Regions from separate parts of the Gordonia sp. 135 genome, predicted to be linked through region 2. Evidence: predicted binding sites of a transcription regulator. Region 2 holds the regulator's gene; the other holds the start of a gene.
The links. The regulator HspR, encoded in region 2, represses chaperone genes until heat shock. The targets are predictions, from matches to a motif close to ANNTGAGTNNNNNNNACTCANNT.
Positions count from the first base shown of each region.

Region 1: the regulator HspR is predicted to act here: its motif matches at 13,835-13,857, upstream of clpB (ATP-dependent chaperone ClpB).

Region 1 is NZ_CP046257.1:4,286,306-4,301,641, forward strand. Features, by position in the region: gene GKZ92_RS19385 (sensor histidine kinase) at 1-2,296, opposite strand, end outside; gene GKZ92_RS19390 (potassium-transporting ATPase subunit C) at 2,316-2,951, opposite strand; gene kdpB (potassium-transporting ATPase subunit KdpB) at 2,957-5,098, opposite strand; gene kdpA (potassium-transporting ATPase subunit KdpA) at 5,095-6,903, opposite strand; gene GKZ92_RS19405 (potassium-transporting ATPase subunit F) at 6,910-7,008, opposite strand; gene GKZ92_RS19410 (PPOX class F420-dependent oxidoreductase) at 7,259-7,651, opposite strand; gene GKZ92_RS19415 (maleate cis-trans isomerase family protein) at 7,648-8,394, opposite strand; gene GKZ92_RS19420 (DNA-3-methyladenine glycosylase I) at 8,425-9,018, opposite strand; gene sigK (ECF RNA polymerase sigma factor SigK) at 9,242-9,802, shown strand; gene GKZ92_RS19430 (GIY-YIG nuclease family protein) at 9,963-11,054, opposite strand; gene clpB (ATP-dependent chaperone ClpB) at 11,213-13,765, opposite strand; gene GKZ92_RS19440 (esterase/lipase family protein) at 14,173-15,336, shown strand, end outside.
Region 2 is NZ_CP046257.1:4,453,514-4,468,849, forward strand. Features, by position in the region: gene GKZ92_RS20175 (GGDEF domain-containing protein) at 1-1,125, shown strand, start outside; gene GKZ92_RS20180 (FAD-binding oxidoreductase) at 1,103-2,467, opposite strand; gene GKZ92_RS20185 (nitroreductase/quinone reductase family protein) at 2,555-2,980, shown strand; gene GKZ92_RS20190 (serine/threonine-protein kinase) at 3,068-4,027, shown strand; gene GKZ92_RS20195 (amidohydrolase family protein) at 4,043-5,170, opposite strand; gene GKZ92_RS20200 (FAD-binding oxidoreductase) at 5,302-6,453, shown strand; gene GKZ92_RS20205 (hypothetical protein) at 6,470-7,546, opposite strand; gene GKZ92_RS20210 (hypothetical protein) at 7,630-8,724, opposite strand; gene GKZ92_RS20215 (antibiotic biosynthesis monooxygenase family protein) at 8,765-9,067, opposite strand; gene GKZ92_RS20220 (SRPBCC family protein) at 9,143-9,610, opposite strand; gene GKZ92_RS20225 (heat shock protein transcriptional repressor HspR) at 9,665-10,063, opposite strand; gene dnaJ (molecular chaperone DnaJ) at 10,067-11,263, opposite strand; gene grpE (nucleotide exchange factor GrpE) at 11,512-12,135, opposite strand; gene dnaK (molecular chaperone DnaK) at 12,132-13,979, opposite strand; gene GKZ92_RS20245 (DUF1214 domain-containing protein) at 14,480-15,336, shown strand, end outside.

The DNA of each region.
Region 1 (15,336 bases), 170 kb from region 2:
TGATCTCGACCTCGGATCCGCCGTGCCGGTGGGCGTTGTCGACGAGATTCGCGAGCGCGCGTTCCAGTAGACCGGGGTCGGTGTACGCCCACGCCTGGCCGAGCTCGATGGTCAGAACGAGGTCCGGGTTGAGCCGTTGCACCTCGGCGGCGGCGCGGTGCACGACCTCGGGCAGGAACGTGTGCTGCATCTGGGGTCGCACCGCCCCTGCGGCGAGCCGAGAGGAGTCGAGCAGGTTGCCGACGAGACCCGCCAGATGGTCGACCGACTCGTCGACCGTTGCCAGCAGTTCCGCGGTGTCGTCGGGGCTGAAGGTGACGTCGTCGCTACGAAGACTGGACACCGCGGCCTTCGCCGCCGCGAGCGGTGTGCGGAGATCGTGGCCGACCGCGGACAGCAACGCGCGCCGGAGTTCATCGGTTCGGGCCAGCGCCTCGGCAGAGGCCGCCTCGACCTCCAGGGCGTGCCGCTCGACGGCACCTGCTGCCTGCCCGGCCACGGCGGCCAGCACCCGCCGGTCCCGCGCGCCGAGTCTCGGCCCGCGGAGCAGCAACTCGAACTGCCCACCCGGTACCGAACACGTCGTGTCCGCGTCATCCGGACCGTTCAGCGGGCAGTCGCCGACCCAGGCCTCCACCGTCCGAGTGGTCTTCGACGTGCGTCGGACCAGTGCGACGGCCGTCTGGTCGTAGGTCTCACGTAACCGTTCGAGCAGGCCCGGGACATCGGCGCCGCCGAGCACGACGCTGGAGAACATCGCCAGCAGTTCCGCCTCGCGGGTGGCCTCCTGCGCCTGAGCACGCCGTACCGTCGCCGAATCGACCAGGGCGGCCACGGCGATCGCGATGAGCAGCATCACCAGGATGGTGATCAGGTTGTCCGGTTGATCGATGGTGAAGGTGAACCGGGGATCGGTGAAGAAGTAGTTCAGCAGAAGGCCGGAGACCACCGCCGACAACGCCGCGGGCGCGATGCCTCCGAGCATCGACACCGCGAGCACCGACACGAAGAACAGCGCCGACTGACTGGTGAACCCGAGCCAGGGATCGAGCAACCGCAGCACACCGGTCGCCACCAGCGGTACGACCACCGCGAGGACCCAGCTCAGCGGTCGATGGAACCTGGTGTCACGGATGTCGAGCCGGTGTCGGCGGGGCGTCTCCTCGTGCGTGACCATGTGCACGTCGATGCGCCCGCTACCGCTCACGACCGTCGCCCCGACACCTTCGTCGAAGATCCGTTGCCAACGCGGTCGACGGGACGTACCCAGAACCAATTGGGTGGCATTGACCCCGCGCGCGAACACGAGCAGCGTGGCCGGGATGTCGTCACCGACCACCGTGTGGATCCGTGCGCCGAAACCGGCGGCGAGCTCTCGGAGTGCGGTGAGATCGACGCCGCGATCACTGAGCCCGTCCCCGCGGACCACGTGTACGGCCAGCAGTTCCGCGCTCGATCGCGACGCGATACGACTGGCCCGACGCAACAGGGTGGGCGACTCCGGCCCGCCGGTGATCGCCACCACGACTCGTTCGCGTGCTTCCCAGGTGTCGGTGATCGAGTGTGCCGCACGATAATCGGCGAGTTTGTCGTCGACCTGGTCGGCCAGCCACAACAGGGCCAACTCGCGCAGCGCGGTGAGGTTGCCCTGCCGGAAGTAGTTGCCCAGAGCCCCGTCGACCCGACTGTACGGGTAGACCTTGCCCGCGGACAGTCGCTGCCGTAGCGCCTGCGGGTCGATGTCGACGAGTTCGATCTGATCGGCGCCGCGAACGACGTCGTCGGGCACCGTCTCCCTCTGCACGACACCGGTGATCTGGGCGACGACGTCGTTCAGGCTGGCGAGGTGCTGGATGTTCACGGTCGAGCAGACGTCGATACCGGCGTCACGGAGTTCCTCGATATCCTGCCACCGCTTGGCATTTCGCGATCCCGGAGTGTTGGTGTGGGCGAGTTCGTCGACCAGCACCACCTGAGGATGGCGCGCCAGGACGGCGTCGAGGTCCATCTCGTCGAATGTCGCCCCCCGATACGGGAGGGCGATCCTGGGGATCACCTCCAGACCCTCGACGAGGGCCGCGGTCGCGGGCCGCCCATGCGATTCGACGACCGCGACCACCACGTCTGCACCCTCGTCCCTGAGGTTCCGGGCCTGCGCCAGCATCTCGTAGGTCTTCCCGACGCCGGGTGCGCATCCGAGGAACACCTGCAACGTGCCGCGACCTTCCGAGCGTCGGCGCGACGCCGCCTGAGGCCTCGTGACCCGCGTCGTCGCCGGTCCCGCCGCTGAGGTCATCCGCCGATTCTATCGCCGGTCAACGGGTGTGACACGTGGCCGGCCCGTGACCGAGCGCCAGGTTCACCTCGAGGACGTCGACCCGCGGCTCACCGAGGAACCCCCACTGTCTGCCCTGGGTGTGGGCGGCGATCAGCGACCGTATCTCCTCCGGCGGGCGACGGTTCTCGCGTGCCAGTCGCGGCACCTGAAGTGCGGCATATGCCGGACTGATGTGGGGGTCGAGTCCCGACCCCGATCCGGTGACGGCATCGGCCGGAACCGCCTGCGGTGACACTCCTTCCCGCTCGGCGATCAGCGCACGCCGGGCCTCGACGTTGTCGAGGAGGATGACGCTGTTCGGCCCCTGATTGCTCGCCGACGATGCGGACGGATCGCCGGTGGCCATCGGCGCGCCCTCGGCACCGAGGACACGCGCGTGGAGGTACGGGTCCGGTCCGCCGGCCTCGACCTGCGGATCGACTCCGATGAGCGAGGAGCCCACCGCACACCCGGAGGCGTCGACCAGACGTGAGCCCTCCGCACTCGACGAGTCCACCCGCGAGATCGCCCACACCGCGGCGGGATAGGCGAACCCGAGGATGAGTGTCAGTCCGAGGAGCATCCCCAGTGCGGCGCCGCACTGCCGGAGGAGACCGGTCGCGATCGTGGTCATCGTGCTCACCCCATTCCCGGAACGAAACGGACGACGAGATCGATCAGCCAGATGCCGACGAAGGGTGCGACCACCCCGCCGAGCCCGTACACGATCAGGTTGCGGCCCAACAGCTTCGATGCCGACGACGGGCGGTAACGCACTCCCCGCAACGAGAGCGGGATGAGCGCGACGATGATCAGCGCATTGAAGATCACCGCGGAGACCATGGCCGACTCCGCCGAATGCAGACCCATGACGTTGAGGGCCTCGAGCTGCGGATGGACCGCGGCGAACATCGCCGGGAGGATCGCGAAGTACTTCGCGAGGTCGTTGGCGAGCGAGAAGGTGGTGAGAGCCCCGCGGGTGATGAGCAGCTGCTTGCCGATCGCGACCACCTCGATGAGCTTGGTCGGGTCGGAGTCGAGGTCGACCATGTTGCCGGCCTCCTTGGCCGCCGAGGTCCCCGTGTTCATCGCCAGCCCGACGTCGGCCTGCGCGAGCGCGGGTGCGTCGTTGGTTCCATCCCCGGTCATCGCGACGAGGCGCCCGGCCTGCTGCTCGGAACGGATGAGTGCGAGCTTCTCCTCGGGGGTGGCCTCGGCGACGAAGTCGTCGACCCCGGCCTCGGCCGCGATGGCACGGGCGGTGAGCGGGTTGTCGCCGGTGACCATGACCGTGCGGATACCCATCGAGCGCAACTGGGCGAATCGCGCGGTCATCCCCGGCTTCACGACGTCGGACAACGCGATCACTCCGAGCACGCGGGCGGGCCGGCCCGCCTCGTGCACGCCGACCAGGAGCGGTGTACCGCCGTCGGTGGAAATGCGCTCCACGTCCGCGAGGACCGCCGGTTCCACGGTTCCCGCCGACTCGGCGACCCACCGTCCGAGTGCGTCGGCAGCTCCCTTGCGGTACACGACCACCGCGTCGGCGTCGTGCAGGTCGGCCCCGTGCAGGTCGACGCCGCTCATGCGGGTCTGGGCGGTGAAGGCGACCACCTCGCGGCGCGTCGAGCCGACGGTCGGGGCCTCCGCGACCGGTTCCACCCCGTACGAGGTCCGGCACAGTTCGACGATGCTCCGTCCCTCGGGAGTGTCGTCGGCGAGACTGCACTCCGAGGCCACCCGCGCCAGTTCGTCGACGGACACGCCCGGCGCCGGGTGCAGGGCGGTGGCCCGGCGGTTGCCGTAGGTGATTGTCCCGGTCTTGTCCATCAGCAAGGTGTCGATGTCGCCGGCGGCCTCCACCGCCCGGCCGGACATCGCAAGTACGTTGCGCTGGACGAGCCGATCCATCCCCGCGATTCCGATCGAGCTGAGCAGGGCGCCGATGGTGGTCGGGATGAGGCACACCAGCAGTGCGATCAACTCGACGGGATCCGGCGACCGGCCGGCGTACTCCTGCATGGGCCCGATCGCCACCACCGCCAGCAGGAAGATGATCGTCAGGCTCGTCAACAGGATGTCGAGCGCGATCTCGTTGGGCGTCTTCTTGCGGTCCGCGCCTTCGACCAGCGCGATCATGCGGTCGACGAAGGTCTCACCCGGTGCCGTCGTGATCTTGACGACGATCCGGTCGGAGAGGACGACGGTGCCGCCGGTGACCGCGGACCGGTCTCCCCCGGATTCCCGCACGACGGGAGCCGATTCGCCGGTGATCGCCGACTCGTCGACGGTCGCGATGCCGTCGACCACATCTCCGTCGCCGGCGATGACCTCGCCCGCCTCCACGACGATGAGGTCGCCGACCCGCAGCGCACCACCGAGGACCTCGTCGAAGCCACCGTCAGCTCGTAGTCGACGGGCCACGGTGTCACGCTTGATCTTTCGCAGACTCTCGGCCTGCGCCCGCCCTCTCCCCTCGGCGACCGCCTCGGCGAGAGCGGCGAACACGACGGTGAACCACAACCAGGCCGCCACGGTCCAGGCGAACCAGGACGGACGAAGGACCGCCAGGGCGGTGGTGACGACAGCGCCGAGGAACACCACGAACATCACCGGGTTGCGGGCCTGATCGCGAGGGTTCAGCTTTCGCAGGGCCATCGGCATCGACGTCACGAGCGAGCGGACGTCGAAAGCGCCGCGGGACAACAGTTCCGGCTCGTCGCCCGCGGCAGGTTCGGCGTGGGAGGCGTCCGGGGCGGTGTCGATCAGGGGTGTGGTCACAGCAGCGCCTCCGCGATGGGTCCCAGCGCCATGGCCGGGAAGAAGGTGAGTCCGGCGACCAGCACGATGGTCGCCATGAGCAGCGTTCCGTAGAGAAGACCGTGGGTGGGCAGGGCGGAGAGAACCTCCGGTCGTGCCACCGGACGGGCCGACGCGGCCTCCAGGACGGCGCGCCCGTGACCGGGTCCCACCGGTCCGGTCGGGCGGGCACCGATGATGCCGGTGCTCTCGGCTGCGCCCTCGTCGGCCGTGCCGCGCGGACGCTGCCGGGCGAGAAGGCCCGCGAGTGCGAGCACGAGCACGATCGGCACGAACCGACCCAGCAGCATCGCCATGCCCAGAGAGGACTGGAACCAGTCACCGGTCACCGCGAGCCCACCGAAGGCACTGCCGTTGTTGTTGGCCGCCGACGCGTAGGCGTAGAGCACCTCACCGAAACCGTGGATCGCACCGGGTGTTCCCGGCTCGCCTCCGTTCCCCTGCGCCTCCGTGGTCGACGCCAGGATCACCGAGATCGCCGTGCCGGCCAGCACGAGTGCCGGCATGACGAGGACATAGAGCGCCGCCATGGTCATCTCCGGCTGTCCGATCCGCTTGCCGAGGAACGTCGGCGACCTGCCGACCAGTAGCCCGCCGACGAAGACGGTGATCACCGCCATCATCAGGATTCCGTACAGTCCCGAACCGACCCCACCGGGCGCGACCTCGCCGAGAAGCATGTTCCACAGGACCGCACCCCCGCCGGCCGCGGAGAAGCTGTCGTGCGCGGCATTGACTGCACCGGTAGAGGTCCCGGTCGTCGACACCGCGAACAGCGCCGAACCCGGAATCCCGAAGCGCACCTCTTTGCCTTCCATCATGGCGCCCGCCGCCCGAGCTGCCGACCCGGACGCATGACTCTCGAAGATCCATACGACGGTAAGCATGATCGCCCAGATCCCCGCCATCACGGCGAGAAGAGTCAGTCCCTGGCGCCGGTCTCGGACGAGGGTCCCGTAGGTCCGGGTGAGGCAGACCGGGATCACCAGCAGCGCGAAGATCTCGACCAGATTCGAGAACGGTGTGGGATTGGAGAACGGGTGCGCCGAGTTCGCCGACAACGTCCCGCCGCCGTTGGTGCCGAGTTCCTTGATCGCCTCCTGCGAAGCGAACGGACCGACCACACTGTGCACCTCCGCACCGTCGAGCGTCGTCCACGTGAATCCGCTGTGCCAGGACTGCACGACCCCCTGACTCAGCAGCAGCGTCGCCACGATGATGCTCAGCGGCAACAGAATCCGGACCACGCCGCGCACGAGATCAACCCAGAAGTTCCCGATCTCGCCGGTGGCCCCACGGTTGACGATCCCGCGGACGAGCGCGATGGCGACGGCCATCCCGACCGCCGCGGAGACGAAGTTCTGCACCGCCAGTCCTGCCATCTGGGTCAGGTTGGTCATCACGAGCTCAGGTGAGTACGACTGCCAGTTGGTGTTGGTGACGAAGGAGATCGCGGTGTTGAACGCCGTTGCCGGCGAGACGCCGGCCTTGCCGTCGGAGAACGGGAGGATTCCCTGGAGCCTCTGGACCGCGTAGAGGACCGCGAAGCAGACCGCCGAGAACCCCAGTACGGCAAGGGCATACCCCAACCAGGACTGTTGCCTACGCGGATCGACACGGGCCAGTCGATAGAGGATGCGCTCGACGCCGAGGTCTCGTTGCCCGGTGTACACACGCGCCATGTGGTCGCCCAGCGGCACGTAGACGGCGACCAGGATCACGATGAGCGCTCCGAACTGCAGGAGGCCGGCAGCAACTGTGCCCATCGTTTCTCAGAACCTCTCCGGGAACACGAGAGCCAGGAGAAGGTACACCATCGCCGCCGCCGCGAGCACGAGGAGTACGACGTTGGTCACCCCGGCCGCGGTCACGACTTGATCCGCAGATCGAGGCCGCGAACGGCAAGTACGCACAGACCGAACCCTGCGATGGCAAGCAGCAGGAACAGCACATCCGCCACGATGACTCACTCTCTGATCGCACCGATGGCCCACCGTGCGGTGGGCACACCGAAGGATCACGCGCCCCGCGGGGCACCGGAGAGTTCTTAACGCCGTTCTTACGGGCCGCCGGCAGTTCTTGACGACCCCTTGTCACCGGTCGTACTGACCGGGGGTCCCGCTATGTCGCCGTGATCGCGATCCCGATGGTGCCGCTTTCTCCACGACGCACCTTGCTGGCGAAGATCAGTACCCGCGCGAGCAGCCCGTACTTCTCGCCGAGCTTCTTGCGAACGTGTGCGGTGCCCTCGGCGTCGAGCACAACCGCGGTGCCGGCGACCGGCTCGCCGGACAGCTTCTTGCCCCGCGCATCCGTGGCCTGGACCAGGACCTTCGGATTCCGCCTGATCCGCTTGACCTTCCATGCTTCGGTTTCGGTCCACACGAGCAATCGGGCTCCGTCGAGTACCGCCCACACCGGTGTCGCGACCGGAGTGCCGTCCTTGCGATAGGTCGTCAGGTTCACGTACTTGGCGGTACCCGCCTCGCCGAACGTCGCGGCGTCAGAGGTCATGCGGCAATGCTACGGGCGAACAGCGATTGCGCATGGGTTGTCGGCCAGCCCACCGGGGTGATCTCGCCGCCGAACACGCCGGCGTCGCACAGCGTCGCCCACGCGGTCACCTGGTTGGCGGAGAGAACCGGCTTGCCGAGCTCCGCCTCCAGGTCGGCCAGGATGTCGTAGGTCCACAGGTTGGTACAGGAGACGAAGACGGCGTCGGCATCGGGATGATTCGCGGCGCGGATGAGATCCGCGGTCACGCGGTACGGGATGGTCCAGATCTCGCGATCGCGACCGAGACCGGCCTGGGCCACGACGCTCCTGCCGGACTCCGCGAGGAAGTCGCAGAGGAGTCCGGTGAGCGCGGCTGTGTACGGCGTGGCGACGGCGAGCGTCCCCACGTTCAGCATGTCCAGCGCCCGGATCAAGGCCTCTGACGTCGTGACCGCGCGCTCCGCGCCCGCGGCGAGCATGCAGTTGGAGATCTCCACCGCGCCCGCCATCCCGTAGACGAAGCTGCCCGATGCACACGCGTAACCGAACGTTCGCGGCCCGACCGACGAGACTGCCCTGACCGCTGCCGAGATCTCCGCGTGATTGTTCAGATCGCGGCACAGTTCGACGTCGACGGGAGCATCGATGTAACCGGTCCGCGTGAAGTACAGCGAGACCGAGTCCGGCATCCAGCGCCACAACTCCCGGTCGAGAGCCATGTCGAACGGGCACACCATCCCGATGCCGATCTGGGCGTTCATGCTCCGGATGATGGCACATTGTGTGATTGTCTACAATCGCTGCCGAAGTGCCGCGGCCACCTCGTCCCGAATGACGCATTCGTAGGCGTGGTCGTTGACGATCCCGGTCGCCTGCATGAGGGCGAACATCGTGGTCGGCCCCACGAAACGCCATCCGCGCTTCTTGAGGTCTTTCGACATCGCGACCGACTCGGGTGACGTCGTCATCGAGTTCGGCACGTGATCATCGGCGGGCGCATATCCCCAGAAGTACGACTCGAGCGAGCCGAACTCGTCGATGAGCTCGACGGCCCGCTGCGCGTTGTTGACCGCCGCTTCGATCTTTCCGCGATGCCGGATGATGCCCGCGTCGTCCAGCAGGCGCGTGACGTCGGCGTCGGTGTAGCGCGCGACCTTCTCCACGTCGAAGCCGGCGAAGGCCGCGCGGAAGTTCTCCCGTTTCATCAGGATCGTGCGCCAGCTGAGGCCCGACTGGAAGCCTTCGAGGCACACCCGCTCGAACAACGACGTATCGTCGGTGGTCGGGAATCCCCATTCGGTGTCGTGATAGGCGGTTTCCGGCTCGCGGCCCGCCCAGAAGCAACGCAGCCGACCGTCTGGTCCCTCTATCGTGTCTGCGGACATACGTCTCCCTTCGTGGCGAGGAGGCTACGGCACGGCTACGACAGATGGCCGCCGTTATCGTTCCGTTACCAAAGATTGCGAAAGCATCCCGTTGTGTCTCTCGATGGTCACTTCTCGCCGCTGCCCGCATAGCGTTGGTCACATCGCACCGAGAGCACTCCGGCACCGACGCCGAATCCCGCTTCGGAAGCGAGACAACACATCTGCGCCAAGGAGTTTCGTGATGCATGAATCCGACCTGAACAACCTCCTTGCCCGCGTGGCGACCGGGGACATGGACGCTTTCGCCCAGTTCTACGACGCAACCTGTGACCGGGTGTACGGCATGACACTCCGCGTGTTGCGCGATCCCGGTTACAGCGAGGAAGCGACGCAGGAGACCTTCCTGGCCGTCTGGCGCAACGCCGAGACCTACGACCCCCGCTCCGGTTCGGCACTCTCCTGGATTCTGACCCTGGCTCACCGCCGGGCCGTCGACCGCGTTCGGTCGGAGTCCGCCGCGACCCGACGCACCGTCGCCTACGGCATCGCCGACACGAGCCGAGAGATCGACGAGGTCAGTGAGTCGGTGGAGCGACGAGAGATCGCTCGCCTGATCCACACCGGCCTCGAGAGCCTCACCCCCATCCAGCGCCAGGCCATCGAACTGGCCTACTTCCACGGACTCACCTACCGCGAGGTCGCCGAGCACCTCGGGGTCGCGCTTCCCACGGTCAAGTCACGTATTCGCGACGGTCTCATCCGGCTGCGTCAGACCGTGCCGGGCTTGGCTGCCACCGGCTAGGGTTCCGCCGCCTCGCTCGCCCCCCCTTGTAAAGCACCCCTGAGAAACGCCCCTGAAACACCCCCTCCACGGGACCGCCGGCGACACAGTGTCGTCCGCGAACCTCTGGAGGGTTGTCCTCAGGGGCGTTTCTCGTCGAGGAGCCGGTCACCGGGACCGGTCACACCTGTCCGTACGGGTGCCATCCGTTGTGGTTCCACTTCCCGCCGCGACGCTCGCGCACCTCGCGCAGACTCGTACCGACGTACCGCGCCTCCAGCTCGGCATCCGGCGAGCCGGTGTAGACCCACCGTTTCGGGTCGAGGTTGCCGTCGGCATCCCGATACGCCTCCCAGTAATCGACGCGGTGCACCGCGCGGACGATGTCGTCGGCGAACACCAGGACCGGGAGATCGGGCACCGTGCGATGTGGTCCGGCCCGCCATCCACTGCGCGCCCACTCATAGATCTGCTCGGCACCGGCGTCTGGTCGGGCGGAATCGTCGACCTTCACCAGCACGCACGGCTCGGGCAGCGGAGGTGCGAGCGGCGCCGCGTGCTGCAGCACCATCTCGTCCAGTTGGATCGCGCCGCTCGACGCACTGTTCGTCAGCGGGAGTCGTGCCAGGCCGGCGAACTCGACCGTGAACTGCTGGACATACGCCGCCAACATCTCAGCGGAATCGACGACGTCGTCGCCGTGGCGGAGAATCCAGTGCTCCACGCCGAATCCGTCGGCATCGATGTCCCGGATGCGCTCCTCGGTCGCAGTCCAGACCGCCGGCGACTCGGCGTCCCCCACCACCTCCCCGGCATCCGGCGTGACACCGGCCAGCGCCGCGCGGGCGTGCTGGTGGACCCGGTTGCCGCGACCCGCACCCACGTAGAACACGGATGCATCACGCGGATCGACCAATGCGTAGATGTAGACGCCGAGTACGGACTGGACTTCGAGGGGCACGGGGTTCGGGGCGCCCGGCGCCGCGACCCCGACCGGCCGCAGGAGATCGAGGACCGCGTCGACTACAGACGGCCGCACCCCGAGACCGCCTCCGCGCAGACCGCCGATGATCACCTCGCCGGCACGCTCACGGTCGACGAACCGTCGGCCCGCGTTGGTGTCGATCGCATTCACGACGTCGACGACCTCGGCCCTCCGCGACCGCGCATCCCGTGACGCGGAACGCTCGTCCTCGGGGTCGAGCATCTCCGCGAATGCCGCCGACTCGAGGAATTCGACGAGCGCGGTGGCCGGCAACTCGACGGCGTCCATCCTGCTCATGTCCGCGATGATGCCAGGACGCGCGGGGTTGCGAGCGGTCGACTCGCCCCCACCGACGCGTCGCCACTACCAGACCGGTCCGCGCCACCCGCCGCAGACGACGAAGGGGCCCACCCCGAAGGATGGGCCCCTGGTCGTGTCACTCGTGATCAGCCGAGAACCAGTGACTCGCCGTCTGCACTGACGTTCACCGGAACGACGTCGCCGTCTCGGATGTCGCCGGAGAGCAGCTGCTTGGCGAGCTGGTCGCCGATGGACTGCTGCACCAGGCGGCGGAGCGGACGGGCACCGTACTGCGGATCGAATCCACGTGCGCCCAGCCATTCCTTGGCCTTGGGCGAGACCTCGAGGTCGAGGCGACGCTGGGCCAGCCGCTTCTTGAGCTGTCCGAGCTGGATGTCGACGATCGACACCAGCTCTTCGGGGCTCAGGGCGTCGAAGATGACCACATCGTCGAGGCGGTTGATGAACTCGGGCTTGAACGCCGAGCGCACCGCCATCATGACCTGGTCCTTGTCGCCACCGGCGCCGAGGTTCGAGGTCAGGATCAGGATGGTGTTGCGGAAGTCCACCGTCCGTCCCTGGCCGTCGGTGAGTCGACCTTCGTCGAGCACCTGCAGCAGCACGTCGAACACGTCCGGGTGGGCCTTCTCGATCTCGTCGAACAGGACCACCGTGTACGGCCGACGCCGCACCGCTTCGGTCAGCTGGCCACCGGCCTCGTACCCGACGTAGCCGGGTGGAGCACCGACGAGCCTTGCGACGCTGTGCTTCTCGCCATACTCGCTCATGTCGATACGGACCATCGCCCGCTCGTCGTCGAACAAGAACTCGGCGAGCGCCTTGGCCAGCTCGGTCTTGCCGACGCCGGTCGGGCCGAGGAACATGAACGAACCCAGCGGCCGGTTCGGGTCGGCGACACCGGCTCGGGCACGACGCACCGCGTCGGAGACGGCCTCGACCGCAGCCTTCTGCCCGATGACGCGCCTACCCAGCTCGTCCTCCATGCGCAGCAGCTTGGCGGTCTCACCTTCGAGCATGCGTCCGGCCGGGATTCCGGTCCACGCCGACACGACCTGCGCCACGTCGTCGGGTCCGACCTCCTCCTGCAACATCACGTCCTGACCGGGATCGGTACCGGTCTTCTCCAGCGCGGCCTCGAGTTCCTTCTCGAGACCCGGGATTCGGCCGTACCGGAGCTCGGCGGCGCGTCCGAGGTCACCGTCGCGCTCGGCGCGTTCGGCTTCTCCTCGGAGACGATCCAGCTCTTCCTTGAGGTCGCGGACCGCGTCGATGGCCGTCTTCTCCGACTGCCACCGTGCGGACAGCTCGTTGAGCTTCTCCTTCTGATCGGCCAGTTCGGCGCGCAACTTCTCGAGCCGTTCCTTCGACGCCGCGTCGGTTTCCTTCTGCAGCGCAACCTCTTCGACCTCGAGCCGGCGGACGATGCGCTCGACCTCGTCGATCTCGACGGGGCGCGAGTCGATCTCCATGCGCAGCCGCGACGCCGCCTCGTCGACGAGGTCGATGGCCTTGTCGGGCAGGAAGCGCGAGGTGATGTAACGATCGGAAAGCGTTGCGGCGGCGACCAATGCGGAGTCGGTGATGCGCACACCGTGGTGCAACTCGTACCGGTCCTTGAGGCCGCGCAGGATGCCGATGGCGTCCTCGACCGACGGTTCGCCGACGTACACCTGCTGGAAGCGACGCTCGAGCGCGGCGTCCTTCTCGATGTACTTGCGGTATTCCTCGAGGGTCGTGGCACCGACCAGCCGCAGCTCACCGCGGGCGAGCATCGGCTTGATCATGTTGCCGGCATCCATCGCGGAATCGCCTGTCGCACCGGCTCCGACGATGGTGTGCAGCTCATCGATGAAGGTGATGATCTGGCCGTCGGAGTTCTTGATCTCGTCGAGCACGGCCTTCAGCCGCTCCTCGAACTCACCGCGATACTTCGCGCCGGCGACCATCGAACCCATGTCGAGCGAGATGACGGTCTTGTTCCGCAGCGATTCGGGCACGTCACCGGCGACGACACGCTGGGCGAGGCCCTCGACGATCGCGGTCTTGCCGACACCGGGCTCACCGATGAGGACCGGGTTGTTCTTGGTCCGTCGGCTCAGCACCTGCACGACGCGACGGATCTCGGTGTCACGTCCGATGACCGGGTCGAGTTTGCCCTCGCGGGCGGCTGCCGTCAGGTCGGTCGAGTACTTCTCGAGTGCCTGGTACGTCGACTCCGGGTCCTCGCTCGTGACACGCCTGCTCCCGCGGACTGCGACGAACGCATCGCGCAGGGCCTGCGGGGTTGCTCCGGCGTTGTGCAGCAACTTGGCGACATCGGAGTCACCGGTCGCCAGACCGACGACGATGTGCTCGGTCGAGACGTACTCGTCGCCGAGCTCACCGGCCAGTTGCTGAGCTGCGCTGACCGCCGCGATCGATTCGCGGGAGAGCTGGGGGGTGGCACTGGCCTGGGCCACCGTCGGCATGCGGTCGACCAGCATCTGGGCCTGCGCACGAATGTTCGACGGGTCAACGCCCACTGCCTTGAGCAGCGGCGACGCGATGCCGTCGGACTGATCGAGCAACGCCACCAGGATGTGGGCCGGTCGCACGTCGGGGTTGCCAGCACTGGCCGCCGCCTGCACAGCAGCGCTCAATGCCTGCTGTGTCTTCGTGGTGGGGGTGAAGCTGTCCACTCGCGTGCACCTTTCTCTTTAGTCCAACAGGCTCAAGTATGAGCCATACGGAGGATGCAACGCCAACAAAGTTGAGTCCATTCCGCTCATGGCTTTCTATTTTGTGATCTGCGCCACTCCTACCAGAGTCGCCGCTTCCCGCCCGAAGCGCTAGCCGGAAGTAGCGCGGGTGTCGTCGAGGTCGCGCTTTTGCGCCGCGGGGGATGTCAGGCCATCGCATTCGTGGGTCGCGCCCCGGACTGACCGCCAGAACGATCGAGTCGGATGAGCCCGGAGAACTCGCACGCGCCTCACCCGCCTTGCCGTCGTCGCCGGATGGATGAGCAGCAGTCCGTTCAACCGTCCCGGGTGACCGAAACCGCGGCGTTCCGGACCCAGCTTTCAGTGGACACACGTACACTGAAATCATGTCTGTGGATTCCGCCCCCGCCCGCGAACTGCCGGCACTGGCGGCACTGGGCCGCGACGAGCTGAACAAAGCGGTCTCGGGCATCGCGGCCGTCCACTCATCCGTCGCCGACACCGTGTTCGCCGGTCTGCGCGTGGCGTGGGGAACGAGGGTCCGTCCGGCCCAGGTGATACATGACGCGATCAGCACGTCCGTCTACTCGGCGATCACATCGACCGTCGACGTGGCCGGCGACCTCGCCGAGTCGCTGACGGTTCACAACTCCGGCGTTCCGTCCGAGACCAAGCGGGGCGCCACGGCCATCGGCATCCTCGACGGGTTGATCGGTGATCAACTGACCGCCGAGCGGTCACCGCTGGCTCCGGAGATCGCCGTCCGGGTCGACGGCGCCGTCGTTCCGATCACCCCGGGCGACCTGGCCACGGCCTTCCCCCGGGCCACCGGACACCTCACGGTGTTTCTGCACGGGCTCATGGAGACCGAGTTCGCGTGGGAGCGCGGAGGCAAGCCCACTTACGGCGCGCGCCTCGCCGATGACCTCGGCAGCACCGAGGTCATGATCCGGTACAACTCGGGACTACACATCAGTGACAACGGCCGCCGTCTCGCCCAGCTACTCGACGATCTCGTGTTGTCGTGGCCGGTACCGGTGACCGACCTGACCCTCATCGGCCACTCGATGGGCGGCCTGGTGATCCGCAGTGCGTGCCATCAGGCCGTCGACCCGTACTGGCCCAAGCTGGTTCGACAGACCGTATGCCTCGGGACGCCGCACCTCGGCGCACCGTTGGCACGAGGGGTTCACTGGGCGACTGCTGCCCTGCGCCTGCGGCCGACCAGCCGCCCGTTCGGCACTCTCCTCGGTCGTCGCAGTGCCGGCGTTCGCGATCTCTTCCACGGGGCGATCGCCGAAGATCATTGGCGCGACACCGATCCCGACGCCTTTAGGCAGCCGGCCGTCGACTATCCGCCGCTCATGCAGGGGGCGCGACACCTTTACGTGACAGCGACCGTGACCCGGCGACCCGACCACCCCTTCGGCCGCATCGTCGGCGACGGATTGGTGATGACGAACAGCGGCGGCGGTCGAGATCGGAGGCGACACCTCGGATTCGAGATCGATGATGGACTCCACGTCGGCGGCGCCCATCACTTCACCTTG
Region 2 (15,336 bases):
CGCAGCGGGCTCTACGACGAAACACTCGACGTTCTCCGGCAGCTGCGTCTGCGCGAACGCCATATCCGGTACACCATCGCCGGGCTGGTGCTGATCTTCGGCGTCGTGGGCGCGCTCGGATTGTTCACGCCGAGCGGCGCGCAGGGTTCGCTGTGGCGGTCGCTGATCCTCGGTACCGCTGCCGCCACCACCATCCCCACCGCGATCGCGGTGAGCCGGGTCCATCTGGGCGTGATGTGGTGGACCAAGAAGTCACACGTCCGAGGGTTCAACGACGCTTTCGTCGCCTACGCCGACATCGGTGTGGCGGTGTGCCTGTTCGCCGTCGCCGATCCACGCCTGGCGCTGTACTTCTCGGCACTGTTCGCCGTGATCGGCTCCTACAGCGCACATTTCGTACGTGCCCGCGTCGTGTACCTGCACCTGGCCCTGTCGAGCGCAGTGACCTGCACACTCGGAGTTCTCGCCTGGCTGGACGGCGCTCCGCCCGTGCCCGCGTTCGCCGCCACCCTTGCTCTGCTCGTCGCCGTGAGCGGGACGGTCACCCTGCACCAGGGCTACACCTCCGACCTCCAGCGATCCCTGAAACACCAACTGCGGATGGCCAATACCGATCCACTCACCGGACTGCTGAACCGCCGCGGATTCATCCTCGCCACGACCACACTGTTGCGTCGGGGTCCCGGTGACCGGTTCGCACTGGTCATCGCCGACGTCGACCGCTTCAAACGGATCAACGACGACCACGGGCACGCCGTGGGCGATGCCGTCCTGCAGCAGGTCGCCGACATCCTCCAGGGCGCCGTGCCCGAGCCTGCGGTCGTCGCCCGGCTCGGCGGCGATGAGTTCGCGATCGCGGCGCGGCTCGACGAACAGGCGGTGCGTGCCGTCGCCGAAGACATCCGCGGCCAACCGGTCGACGCCGGCGACGGCGAGTGGGCGACCGTCAGTCTCGGCATCGCGGTGGGTCCCCTGCACAGCGAGCACATGACCGACGAGGATGCGACCGAGCGCATTCGACGCGACTTCGCCCTCGCCGACGACGCCCTGTTCGAGGCGAAGGCGAAGAGGCGCGGCACCTATGCCGTGGTGCCGACCACGCCTACAGGATCACGCCCGGGTTGAGGAGCCCGTCCGGGTCGAGAGCGTTCTTGATGAGCGCGGTCAGCTCCATCACGTCCGGACCCACCTGGTCAGGCAGCCAGCCCTTCTTGAGCCGGCCCACGCCGTGCTCGCCGGTGATGGTGCCGCCGAGTTCGATGGCGAGGTCCATGATCTGGCCGAATGCCGTCTGCGCACGGTCGGCCTCGGCCGTGTCGGCCGGATCGAAGACGATCAGCGGGTGCGTGTTGCCGTCGCCGGCATGTGCGATCACCGAGATCATCACCTGGTTGTCCGCGGCGATCTTGGCGACGCCGTCGATGAGGTCGGGCAGCGAGGGCAACGGGACCCCGACGTCCTCCAGCAGCAGCGAACCCAGCTTCTCCACCGCCGGGATCGCTGCTCGCCGGGCAGCGGTGAACGCCTCGCCCTCGGCGGGGTCGTCGGTGGTGAAGACCTCGCCGGCACCGTTCGACTCGAAGGCGTTCCGGATGAGTTCGACCTCCTGGGCACCGGCGGCCCCGGGTGCGTCGGACTGGGCGACGAGCAGTGCGCCCGCGTCGCGGTCGAGTCCCATGCGCAGCATGTCCTCGACCGCGTTGATCGCCACCGAATCCATGAATTCCAGCATCGCCGGGCGGATCTCGCCGGTGACGGCGAGGACGGCACGGCTGGCGTCGTGTACCGAGTCGAAGACCCCGACGACCGTGCTCGCCGGCCCCTGCGGCGGCAGCAGCCGCAAGGTCACCTCGGTGATGATGCCGAGGAGTCCCTCACTGCCGACGAACAGCTTGGTCAACGGCAGCCCGGCGGAGTCCTTCAGCTGCTTGCCGCCCACCCGAACCGCTCGACCGTCGGCGAGCACCACCTGCAGCCCGAGCACGTAATCGGTGGTGACCCCGTACTTCACGCAGCACAGCCCACCCGCATTGGTGGCGACGTTGCCGCCGATCGAACAGATCTCGAACGACGACGGGTCCGGCGGGTACCAGAGACCCTCCGCCGCCGCCGCGGCCTTGACCTCGGAGTTGAACAGCCCGGGCTGGACGACGGCGGAGCGCGTCGCGGGGTCAACGGCGATCTCGCGCATCTTCTCGGTGGAGATCATGACGGCGCCGTCCACCGCGGTCGAGCCGCCGGACAGGCTGGTGCCGGCACCGCGGGTGATGATCGGAATCCGGTTCTCGGCACACCACCGAACCGTCGTCTGGACCTGATCGGTCGAAGTCGGGCGGATCAGTGCGAGTGGGGTACCGGCGGCCGGGTCGAAAGCGCGGTCCTGGCGATACCCGGCGAGTATGTCGGGGTCGGTGATCACCATTCCGTCGGGAAGGGCGGCGGCCAACGAACTCGTTTCGGCACTCATGCGTTCAGCGTATTCTTCGAGGCCCGCACCGCGGTTTCACTTCGGCACACCTGCCGGTCAGGGCTCCGCAGGCGTATCAAGGAGATCGTGACTGACTTCAATTCGACCATCATCAACGAGTTCCGCACCAACAACGGACATGTCGAGACCGCGGGGTTCGGGAAGAACCTCGTCCTGCTGCACACCGTCGGCGCGAAATCCGGGGAGCCGCGAATCAGCCCGTTGTTCGGTCTCGCCGACGACGGCTCCTGGCTTGTCATCGGATCTTTCGCGGGTTCGCCGACGACGCCGGCCTGGGTCCACAACCTTCGCGCGCACCCCAACTCGGTTGCCGTCGAGGCCCCCGCAGCCGAGGGCATCGAACACCACGAGACGCAGGTCGCCGAGATCACCGATGACGACTGGGACGCCGCCTGGGCGAAGTTCACGGCGTTCACCGACCAGTTCGTCAAGTACACCGAGACCGCTCAGGGCCGGAAGTTCCCGATCTTCCGTCTGACCCCGAGATCCTGACCTCTCGAGCCTGATACGGGCACCCTGGTCTCGACACCCTTGTCCGGCACCGCACCCGCAGATCGACGCCGCTCTACTCTGGGCAGGGTGTTCGAGGTTGGCGACCGCGTGGACGGCTTCACCATCGACGAGTTCGTCGGCGGTGGTGCGAGCGCGGACGTCTTCCGGGCTCATCGCGACGACGGGAACGGGCCGGTCGCGCTCAAGGTGCTGCACCCTGACGCCGCCGATCACGCCCGGGTCCGTGAACGGTTCGAGCGCGAGTTCGGGATTGCGTCGCTTCTCCACCACCCGCACATCGTCCGGATGCGCGCCCACGGTGAGATCGCCGCGCCGCCCGGCTCTCTCGGCCCTCGCCACCAGCCGTCGATGTGGCTGGCGATGCAGTACGTCGCGGGCCCGGCGGCCACCGCACTCATTCCCGGCGACGACACCGAACCCGACGTGGACGCGATCCTGCGGGTCGCCGCGCAGATCGCCGGTGCCCTCGACCACGCACACGGCCAGGAGATCCTCCACCGCGACGTCAAGCCCGCCAACATCCTGCTCTCCCGACCTCTCGACTCTGACCCGGAGGGGCCCACGCCCAGCTCCTCCGCACCGGTCGACGCCTACCTCTCCGACTTCGGGATCGCCCAATTCCTCGATGACACAAGACCACTCGCACGCAACGGCCGGGTCCAGGGCTCCATCGGGTATGCCTCGCCCGAACTGCTTCAGGCACATCACCTTTCGCCGGCCAGCGACAACTACTCCTTCGCGTGCAGTCTCGTCGAGTTGTTCACCGGCACACCGCCGTATCCGCGGCGCACGTCCTTCGCGATCACCTACGCACACATCAACGACGAACCGCCGCGCCTCACCCGGCGCCGTCCGTGGCTCCCGTCGGCGATGGATTCGATCTTCGCCAAGGCGCTCGCCAAGTCACCGCAGAACCGCTATCCGACGTGTACGGCTCTCGTCGACATCCTGGTCCGTCTCATGCGTGACGTGCCCGTCCCCGAGCCGACCCGCTCACGATGGTGGGGACGTCCGCGTCATCCGTGACCGACCGGTCGCGGATCAGCCCTCGTCGAGTCCGTACACGCGGACCGCGGTGTCGCGGAAGATGCGTCGCAACGCCTCGTCTCCCCACTGGGACGCACAGTCGACCAGCGCGCCGACGAGGACGTCGATCGCCGCATTGGGGCGGTCGATCGGATAGTTGGAGCCGAACATGATGCGGTCCGAACCGAAGTGGGTGACGACGTGTTCGACGAACGGACCGATCATCTCGCCCAGCGTCGCCTGTCCCCCGATGTTGCCCCACCGTTCGTGGCCGTAACCGAGAACCGGCATGGCCAGCCCGGAAAGCTTCACCACCACATTGCGATACGACGCCAGGGTGGTCATCCGTTCCCGCCACAGCCGCCAGATGTCGGCGCGCGCCGCGGCCGTCGCGCCGGTACGTGTCCCGATCGGCCCGAACACCCCGGCGGGTATCCCGAAGTGGTCGAGGACGATCGCCGTGTCGGGATACTCGCGCGCCAGCACGATGACGTCGTAGAGCTGGTGGGAGTAGACCGCCGCCTCGAACACGAGTTTGCGCGCGGCAAGTTCGGCGAAACCGTCGAGAAAGGAGGCCGACGCCAGGATGTTGTCGGAGTCGCCGCCGTCGCGGACACGCGGGTCGGGATGGCGCGTCGCCACCAGCCGGATGCCCCGGACACGGGACGAGACCGTGAACTGCTGATCGAGCGTCTCGGCGAAGTCATGGTCGCGCGGGTCGCCGTGGGCGACGATCGCCCCCAGACGCGGAGCGCCGGAGTGGCCAAACGGCAGGTGCTCCAGATAGCGCGTCTCCTCCACGGCGGTGCTGTGTGCCGCCGCCTGCTCTCCCGCGGGTAGTGCCTTGCGCCAATGCGACTCGACGTGCACCACGGTGTCGATGGGCACCCCGACGACCGTCGAGACGAGAGCGGCATCGGTGGCGTACTGCCGCGGCTCGTACGGGCGCGCGACGGTTCGCGGTGTCAGCACGAACTCCCGGTCGGCGCGCGAGGCGATGAGCGGGAAGGCTCGGTCCCCCAATCGGGGGACGAACCCGTACAGCCGCGACGAGCGGGTTGCCGCCCATGGGGTGCGCCGCGGATTCCAGTGCTGCACATGCGCGTCGACGATGGCCGGGAGGACACCGTCGAGGGACGTCATGTTGGTACCTTGCCACACCGGATCACAGTCCGACATACGATGACGGATCCTGAATTCTGTACCGTCGACCGCTAGTGTTGAGCTCTCGGAACAGGCGGGGGACGAACGCCGACGGAGGTTGTCCTAAGAGAATGGCGAGCCACTCACGCCACACGTTGCATCACCTGCGAACAGCGGTGAACCGGCAGCCCGACCGGTTCGTGACCAACGTCTACACCCGGATGTTCGCGATCGATCCCGACCTCCGGGATCTGTTCGGCGTCTCGATGGCCGCACAGCAGATCGCCTTCCATCGCGTGATCGACCACGTCCTCGAAGCCATCCCTGCGGAGTCCGGCCACGCCGACCTCGTCGAGTTCCTCGCCCAGCTCGGCCGCGACCATCGCAAGTTCGGGGTCGAACCCGAGCACTACCACGTGATGTACACCGCGCTCATGGGCGAGTTCGCCAGTCTGATGGAGGGGTACTGGGACGAAGAGGCGCAGCAGACCGTCTCGCAGGCGATGATGCTCGTCACCGGTGTGATGCGCGGGGCTGCCGAGACCGCCACCCACCCGGCCCGGTGGACGGCAGAGGTCGTGGAGAAGTACCGAATCAGCCGCGACCTCGCCGTGGTACGACTCATCGCACATGCGCCGCTGACGTTCAACGTCGGCCAGTACCTCGAGGTCCACATCCCGCAGTGGCCCAAGCAGTGGCGCAATTTCTCGCCGTCGATCCCGCCGAACCCGGCCGGTGAGCTGGAGTTCCATGTCCGGGCGATCCAGGGTGGGACGGTCAGCTCGGCCATCGTCAGCGAGACCAGCGTCGGAGACGTCTGGACCCTGTCGCAGAGTCACGGGACCCTGCACGTCGACCGGGACCGGCCCGTCCTGATGGTCGCCGGCGGCACCGGGCTCGCCCCACTGCGTGCCCTGCTCATCGAGATGTCCAAACGCGCGGACTCGCCCCCGACCCACATCTTCTACGGGATGCGCTACCCCGGCGAGCTCTACGACCTGAGTGTCCTTCGGCGGATCGCCGCCACCAACCCGTGGTTGCAGGTCACCGCGGTGTCGGAGGAGGAGCGCGACCCGTGGTGGATCACCGCCGTGGCGACGCCGGCCGAACTCGGGATCGACCACGAGATCGGCACCCTCGCCGACGTGGTCGTCGGCGCCGGGAACTGGGAGGACCACCAGGTGCTCATCGCCGGGTCGGCGCAGATGATCGAGGCGACCCGACGCAAACTGATCATCGCCGGGGTCCGCGCGAGCCGCATCCAACACGACCCGGTGTACTGACCCGCGGGTCACCGCGTCAGGGAGCCGGCTCTCCCGGAGCCGGCACCTCGACCGTGGTCGTCTCGGTCTCGGTGATCGTGAACGGTCCCGGAATCTCCTCGGTCACCGTGGTCGTCCTCGTGACCGGACGCGGGGTGCTGGTGATCGTCGTCGTGCGCGCCTGCTGCGACTGGGTTTCGGTCTCGGTGACCGTCTTCGCGTCCGCGCTGACGGTCACGGCAGCGGGCGTCTCGGTGACCGTCACGGGGGCGGGTTCGGTGGTGTTGCGCTCCGCGGACAGCAGCAGGGTCAGACCGACCGCGCCCAGGAACATCGCCGCACCGATCGCGGCGCCGACGAACCACCAGCGTCGCCCGGTCGACACCCGCGGGGCCGCCGCCGGCGTCGACAACGCCACCAGGGCGGCGTCGGCCGCGCCGATGGCCGAGGCCAGTGGCGGGTTGCCAGCGACCGTGACGGGCCGCTGTGCGGCGTATTCGAACGCGGGCGCGATACCGGGCATCTCCGCGCCGGGTCCCACCACGATGATCGAGGTGATGTCGCGGCCGCGCGGCAGCTTGGACACCGCCGTCGCCAGCTCGGACGCCCCGTCCGGATCGGTGACGGGGGCGAGCCGGTTGGTGGTGAAGTCGGCGGTCCCGAGGACCGCACCCGAGGTCGTGTCGACGGTGGCCACCGACGTACCGGATGCCGGAGCGGCATCCCGGTCGAGGTCCACGACGGCGACGACGCCGCCCCGGGTGGCATGGGTGCACGCGATCTCGGCGAGTGCCGAGGCGTAACCGGTGACGACGACGCGGTCGTGCCAGGACTCCCCGGCGCCGCTCGACCCGAAGGCCTGCGCCAGGTGCTTGCGGACGTCCTCGCGTGACACCGAGACGCCGATCTGATCGACGACGACCGGCACTGAATCGACCAGCTCGATGATCGCGGCCTCGACCGCGGGTGCCGACGGATCAGGCAGGTCGACGAGGTTGCTGGCCAGGATGTGGCCATCGGCGTCGCGCACCACGGACGCGATCTGATCGTCCACGACGGATATCCCGAGAACCACGGATCCGGGCAGTCCCCCACTCGCCGGATCTTGGGTCATCGTCACCTCCACATCGACGTTTGCCCATGCAGCCTAACGGCTTGGACCGAATTCGTGGCAGCCGGACCGTCGGTGGTACCCCGTCAAACCGACTCGGCGGGATGTTGGGTGTACGCGGCGTCGCGCACCGCCTCGTCGGTCTCGAGCCCGGCACCGAGCGCACCGCCGACGGTGGCGAGCGAACACGTCAGCCACGCGACCTCCAAGTAGTCGGTGATCCCGGGGTCGTGACCGAGGGCGTCGCCGAAGACCTGTGGGACCACGAGGCACAGGGCCCCGAGGGTCGCGAGGACGAAGAGAGCGGCATAGAACGCCGCGACTCCCAGCACGACGGTGATGACGGTGACGGTGTTGAACAGGACGATCTGTTCGCGCGACTGCCGCGACGACCCCCGTTCCCACAGGTTGGCGCCGACGATCAGGGTGGCGGTGATGGCGACGATCGAACCGACGGCGACGCCGGTGAGGCGGACCCAGCCGAAGGTGTCGGCCAGTAGCCAGATGTCGGCGGTGACCAGTGCGAAGACACCGGCGGCGATGGCGCCGGTCAGTGCCCGGGTCAGTCCGAGCGCGAGGCGCCACGGTCGGTTGGCGCGCACCATCCCCGAAAGGAGCCGGAGATTGCCGGTCAGCACCCGGGCGGTGAAGGCGGTGCCCGCCTCGTCGGTGTCGGTGCCGAGCTGGCGGACACGATGCCGCAGCGGCGACTTCGACGGGGACTTCTCGTGGTCGCGGAGGTCGTCGGCGTCGGCACCGAGGAGTTGTCCGACGAGACCGGTGACCGTGGTCCGCGCCCGCTGACGTAGGCCGGTCGGGCCGAGGGCGGGGACCGACAGGACCGCGACGCCGTGCACCGCGTTCGCATGCGCGACGACAGGGCGCCGGCCCACGTGCAGGGGCAGATCCGTCAGACAGACCACCAGGTCCCATTCACGTTCGAGGAGAACGTCTCTCGCGGCGTCGACGATCTGGGCATCGGTCGCGGGCGGCTGCACCACGGATGCCTCGACGATCTCGATCTGCCATCGGGCTCCGGGGAAGCTGGTCTGGACGTGCTCGATCAGGTTCGCGTCGACGAGCTTACGCGCCAACCCGATCGGTTGCCCGGGGGCGGCCACGACTCCGAGGACGACCACCGCTTCGTCGTCTGATGTCGGCGTATCGTCCTCGAACTCCATGGAGAGGGCTTCCTTTCGCGGCCGCCCTGGGACGGCCTGGTCAGGCGGTGAAGGTCTCGATCAGGGTGTGCTGCTCGACGGCCGACGGAGCCTGCATGCCCGGGGCCTGGTCATCGGAGTGCGAGGCGCGGAACGAATCCGACTTCAGCCACGCCAGGAAGTCGTCCTTGGCGTCGAACTCCATGGTGGAGACGTAGGGCAGGCCCTCGGCCTCCGGACGCATCAGTGTCGCGCGGTGCAGGCCGGGGACACCCTTCAGCGTGGTGCGCATCGAGTCCGAGAATGCCTTCTCGAAGGCCTCGGCGTTCTCGGTGACATCGATGCGGTTGGTGATCACGAACATCTCGTCGACTCCTGGTTCGGGTCCGATAGGTCTCCGCCATCTTACCGACACGATGTCGGCAAGATGGCGGTGGTATCAGCCGAAGCGGTTCGCGAGAGCCCGGAGTGTGCCCTCGATGCCCTGACCGTTCTTCCTGTCGTAGCCGATCAGTTCCATGATCTTCGGGACCTTGAGCGTGGAGTAGTCGAAGGTCTCGGTGACCTGCGTGGTCGTCGGCGACGTGGCGACGAGGTCCCAGCGCCAGCGATGACCCATGGGGTGCTTCCACTCGACGACCCGGTCGGGGTCGACGTCGGTCGCGGTGGAGGTGATCGTGTACGGGACGCCGAACTGCTTCATCCCGACGCTGAATCGCGCACCGGGGGTGAGTCTTTCCGGGCCCTTGACGGGTGTGTCGCGCACCGTCCCCGAACCGTCGAGTTCGGGATGCCGATGCGGGTTGGCGATGAGGGCGAAGACCTCGGCGGCCGGCGCGTCAACGACGATGCGCCGTGAAACGCGGTGCGGGCCCGTGTCAACGGTGATGACGGTGTCGGAAGCCATACATCCAACGTACGCGGGCCCTGCCGATCACCCTCGTGGAACGAGTCAGACCGTTCAGTCGCCGGATCGTCTGCGCCGCGGCTGCCACACGACGAGGGCATTGGTCCGGGGCACCGGGACGAGCTCGCCTCCGCGGCGGTTCCGCGACGCGGCGACCTCGTCGGTGAGCTCACGGACCCGCTGTTGCAGCGCCTCGACCTGATTACTCAGATCGATGATCCGTTTGATCCCGGCGAGGTTCACACCCTCCTCCTGCGAGAGACGCTGGATCTCACGCAGGAGGTCGACGTCGCGTGACGAGTAGCGACGACCGCCGCCACTCGTCCGCTGCGGGGTGACCAGACCGAGGCGGTCATAGGTCCGCAGGGTCTGGGCGTGCATGCCGGCGAGCTCGGCGGCCACCGAGATCATGAAGGTCGCGCCGTCGGCGTCGAAGTTCTTCTGGCCGGCCATGACTCATCTCCCCCAGTTCGCCCGTGGATCGAACCCGCTTGCCCGCTCGGCCTGATCGTAGGCGCGCATCGCCTCGATCGCGGCGTCGTCGAGCTTGTCCGGCACCGCGACCTTGACCGTCACGAGCAGGTCGCCTGCGCCACCCGATCGCTTGGGGACGCCGCGGCCGCGCACGCGAAGCGTCCGGCCGTCGGTGGTGTTCGGCGGGATCTTGACACCGACCGAGCCCTCGAGCGTCGGTACCGAGACCGTCGCGCCGAGAACGAGTTCGGAGATCCGCACCGGGAGCTGCACCCGAAGGTCGTTGCCACTGCGCGTGAACTGCTTGTGCGGGGTGACGTGGACGACGACGTAGAGGTCGCCCGACGGCGCTCCGCGGCGTCCGGCCTCGCCCTGTCCGGCGAGCCTGATCCGTTGTCCGTCTTCGACTCCGGCGGGGATGCGCACGTTGATGGTGCGCGTCCGGTTCTTCACGCCGCTGCCGGAGCAGTCGGTGCACGGGTCGTCGATCCGCGAGCCGGTGCCCTGGCAGTCCTGGCAGGGTTCGCTGAACCCGAAGGCGCCCTGGTTGCGGCTGACGAAACCGGAGCCGTTGCAGTTGGGGCACACTCGCGGGCTGGTGCCCGGCTTGGCACCCGAGCCGTGACAGGTGGTGCACGGGGACGGGCTGGTCACCCGCAGCGGGACCGTCGTGCCGAGCGCTGCGTCCTTGAAGGACAGCGTCGTCTCGGTCTCGAGGTCCTTGCCGCGACGGGGACGGCTGGCCGTCGACGTGCGCTGGGATCCGCCGCCACGGTTGAAGAGTCCGTCGAAGATGTCGCCGAATCCGCCACCGCCGCCGGCCTGACCGCCGCCGAACAGGTCGCCGAGGTCGAAGTCGTTGCCGCCGGTCGTGTACGTCGTGCCGCCGCCCGGGAATCCACCCGGGAAGCCGTTGCCGCCGCCGCGGAATCGTCCGCCGGCGAACATGGCACGGGTTTCGTCGTACTCTTTGCGCTTCTGCGGGTCCGTCAGCACGCTTTTTGCTTCGGACACTCGCTTGAATCGTTCTTCGGCTTCCGCGTCACCCGGATTGCGGTCGGGGTGGAGCTCAGCGGCGAGCTTGCGATAGGCCTTCTGAATCTCTTCAGCCGAAGCGTCAGAAGCAACGCCCAGGTCCTTGTAGAAGTCATGTTCCAACCACTCACGTTGTGGAGCCACCAGACGTCACCTCCTTCAGGTCTTCTGTTGTCTGGATTGGTGTTTCAGTTGTTCCCCGCTCCCTGAGGTGCGAGCGGAGCGAGCCCACCCGCTCCCTGAGGTGCGAGCGGAGCGAGCCCACCCGCTCCCTGAGGTGCGAGCGGAGCGAGCCACGAAGGGTTCGTCGCCCTTCGTGGCTCGTCGCTTGCGCTCCTCGCACCTCAGGGATCGGTGGTCGGATCGCCCCTCATGCACGGGCGACTGTTGCCTTATTGTGCACCGGTCTGGTCGCCGGCGGGTTCGGGATCGGTGACCGTCACCATGGCGGTGCGGATCACCTTCTCGCCCAGGCGGTAACCGCAGCGGTACACCGCGCCGATGACCGGGTGGTCACCGGTGCCGTCGTGCTGGACCGCTTCGTGGAGTTCGGGGTTGAACTCGTCACCCGCGGCACCGAAGGACTTGAGACCTTCGGCGTTCAGCACTGCGGCCAGCTTGTCGGCGACGGCCCGAAGCGGGCCGGTCTCGAGATCGCCGTGCTCGCGGGCACGGTCGAGGTCGTCGAGAACCGGGAGGAGCTTGTCGATCAGGATCTGCTTGCCGTAGGCAACCGATCCCTGCTTCTCCTCGGCAGCTCGTCGCCGGAAGTTGGCGAACTGGGCGCGTTCCCGCTGCAGGTCGGCCGTCAGCTCGACGAGCCGGGCGTCCGGGGACGCCCCGTCGGCAGGCTGCTCGGTGTCGGACTCGTCCACGACGGGTTCGGCGTCGGCCGGGCCGGGGCCGGCGGCCGGCTCGTCGCGCACCTCACCCGTTTCCGGGTCGATGCGACGACGGTCGGTCACCGTCACCGGCTCCTCGCCGGACCCATTCGACGAATGGGATCCTGCGGTCACTTGTTCTCCTTGGTGTCGGCGTCGTCCACGACCTCGGCGTCGACGACATCGGAATCGTTGTCGGCGGCAGCACCGGCCTCACCGTCGGCGGACTCCGCAGCGGCGCTGGCGTAGATCGCCTGGCCGAGAGCCTGCGACTCCTCCGACAGCTTCTCGATCGCGGTCTTGATCGCGGCCGAGTCGGTGCCCTTCAGCGCTTCCTTCGCGTCGTTGACCGCGGCCTCGACCTTGTCCTTCACATCGGCCGGGACCTTGTCCTCGTTGTCCTTGAGGAACTTCTCGGTCTGGTGGACCAGCGACTCCGCCTGGTTGCGGGTCTCGGCCTCCTCGCGACGCTTGCGGTCCTCGTCGGCGTGCGCCTCGGCGTCCTTGATCATGCGGTCGATCTCGTCCTTGCTCAGGCCGGAACCGTCCTGGATGCGGATCGAGTTCTCCTTGCCGGTGCCCTTGTCCTTCGCGGTGACGTGCACGATGCCGTTGGCGTCGATGTCGAAGGTCACCTCGATCTGCGGGACACCCTGCGGCGCAGGCGCGATGCCGCCCAGCTCGAAGCTGCCGAGCAACTTGTTGTGCGAGGCGATCTCACGCTCACCCTGGTACACCTGGATCTGCACCGACGGCTGGTTGTCCTCGGCCGTGGTGTAGGTCTCCGAGCGCTTGGTCGGGATGGTGGTGTTGCGCTCGATCAGCTTGTGCATCACGCCGCCCTTGGTCTCGATACCGAGGGACAGCGGGGTGACGTCGAGCAGCAGCACGTCCTTGACCTCGCCGCGGAGAACGCCGGCCTGCAGGGCGGCGCCGACGGCGACGACCTCGTCCGGGTTGACGCCCTTGTTGGGCTCGCGGCCACCGGTCAGTTCCTTCACCAGGTCGGTGACGGCTGGCATACGGGTCGAACCACCGACGAGCACGACGTGGTCGATGTCGCCGACGGAGATGCCCGCATCCTTGATGACGGCCTGGAACGGCGCGCGGGTGCGCTCGAGCAGATCAGAGGTGATCTTCTGGAACTCGCTGCGCGACAGCTGCTCGTCGAGGAACAGCGGGTTCTTGTCGGCGTCGACGGTGATGTAGGGCAGGTTGATCGAGGTGCTCTGCGAGCTGGACAGCTCGATCTTGGCCTTCTCGGCAGCCTCACGCAGACGCTGCAGGGCCATCTTGTCCTTGGTCAGATCGACGCCATGCTGGCTCTTGAACTTCTCGACGAGCCAGTCGACGACGCGCTGATCCCAGTCGTCACCACCGAGGTGGTTGTCACCGGAGGTCGCGCGGACCTCGACCACACCGTCGCCGATCTCGAGCAGCGAGACGTCGAAGGTACCGCCACCGAGGTCGAAGACCAGGATGGTCTGTTCCTTCTCGCCCTTGTCGAGTCCGTAGGCCAGCGCGGCCGCGGTCGGTTCGTTGACGATGCGCAGCACGTTGAGGCCGGCGATCTGGCCGGCTTCCTTGGTGGCCTGACGCTGGGCGTCGTTGAAGTATGCGGGGACGGTGATCACGGCGTCGGTGACGTCTTCACCGAGGTAGGCCTCGGCGTCGCGCTTGAGCTTCATGAGCGTGCGCGCGCTGATCTCCTGCGGGGTGTACTTCTTGTCGTCGATCTCGATCGTCCAGTTGCCTTCACCCATGTGGCGCTTGACCGAGCGGATGGTGCGGTCGACGTTGGTGACCGCCTGGTTCTTGGCCGGCTGACCGACGAGCACCTCTCCGTTACGCGCGAAGGCGACGACGGACGGCGTGGTCCGCGACCCTTCGGCATTGGCGATGACCGATGCTTCGCCACCCTCGAGCACCGAAACCACGGAGTTGGTGGTGCCGAGGTCGATTCCAACAGCACGAGACATGTTTGGCTTCCTCCTAGTTTGTGGGTGTGCACCCAAGTCCTTTGGCCCCGCGGTTCGATGACGCGGGGATGATGTCCGAAACCCAGCGGGACCGAACTTCAGTGCGTCCGACTCATGTCCTACTGAATTCAGGGCGATGAGTCAAACCTACTTGAGTCTGGATCGCTCAGGTTTCTCGAAGTGTGTAACGGGGCCCCGGTGGCCTTTGTTCCCGGATCGCGGGAAAAAGTTGAGCGAATTTCACTCAAGAGGCCCCAGCCGGCGTAACTCTTGACACACCTGTACGCACCGGGCAGATTTCCTCCAACAGGAAACAAGCGATTCCTCTTCCACCGTTCCCGAGGACTGCCCATGCCGCAGACCAGCCCCACCCGGACGAAGGGCACCACGCACTCCCCACACCGGCGTCCGCATCGCGTCGCTGTTTGGGTTCCCGGAGAGGTGGGCGACCCCACCTTCGGGGTGGTGTGCGCCCGGCGAGACGCCCGGGTCCGGCGCTCGTGACCGACGACGCTCGGCCGGAGGTCGCCGCGTGGAACGGTCTGGTCGACGCACTCCGTTCCGCGGGCGACAAGGTCGCCGCCGACACCGCGGACCTGGACCCGGCCGAGCAGGCCGACGGATTCCGCGCCCTGGTGCGCGGGTTGTCGAATCAGTTGTCGCGCTTCGAGGTCGATCGAGAACGCCCGGAGCTCGTGCCGTTCAACGGGTGGCGACACAAGTTCCTGATGGACAACCCCGATTTCCGCTACTGGGTCGGCGAGGTTCGTGGTGACCGCGCCTACCGCATCCGCGGCAACCGCGGCGATGCGTCGTACGTCTCGGTGACCGTCTACCAGCGGACGGGCGGCCTCGGCGCCGAGGCAACCGCCCGCATCGACAACGACGCCATCGGATTCGACGACGACGGCGGCTTCGAGATCGTCCTCGGTGGTACCGCACCGGGGGCCGGCGACTGGCTGGAGTTGCCGGAGAAGTCCGGCGTCATCTGGGTCCGGGTCTTCCACGACGACGTGCATCGGGACGAAATGGGGTGGTGCGGTATCGAACCGATCGTCGAACCGCCGGTGCCACCGGCGATCGACCCGGGGAGGTTCGTGTCGTCGCTGGGCACACTGGCGGCCACGACCTCGATGCTGCCGACGATCTTCGAGATGTCGACCAAGGACGATCTCGATCCGCCAAACGTCCTGCGGCACTGGTCGGAGATGGCCGGCGGCGCGGTGTTCACCGAACCCGGCATCCATTACGTTCGCGGCGGCTGGCAACTCGAACCGGGCCAGGCGCTGGTGATCGAGGGCGACGTCGTCGAGTGCAGGTACTGGAACATCCTGGCTTACAGTCGTTTTCTGAACTC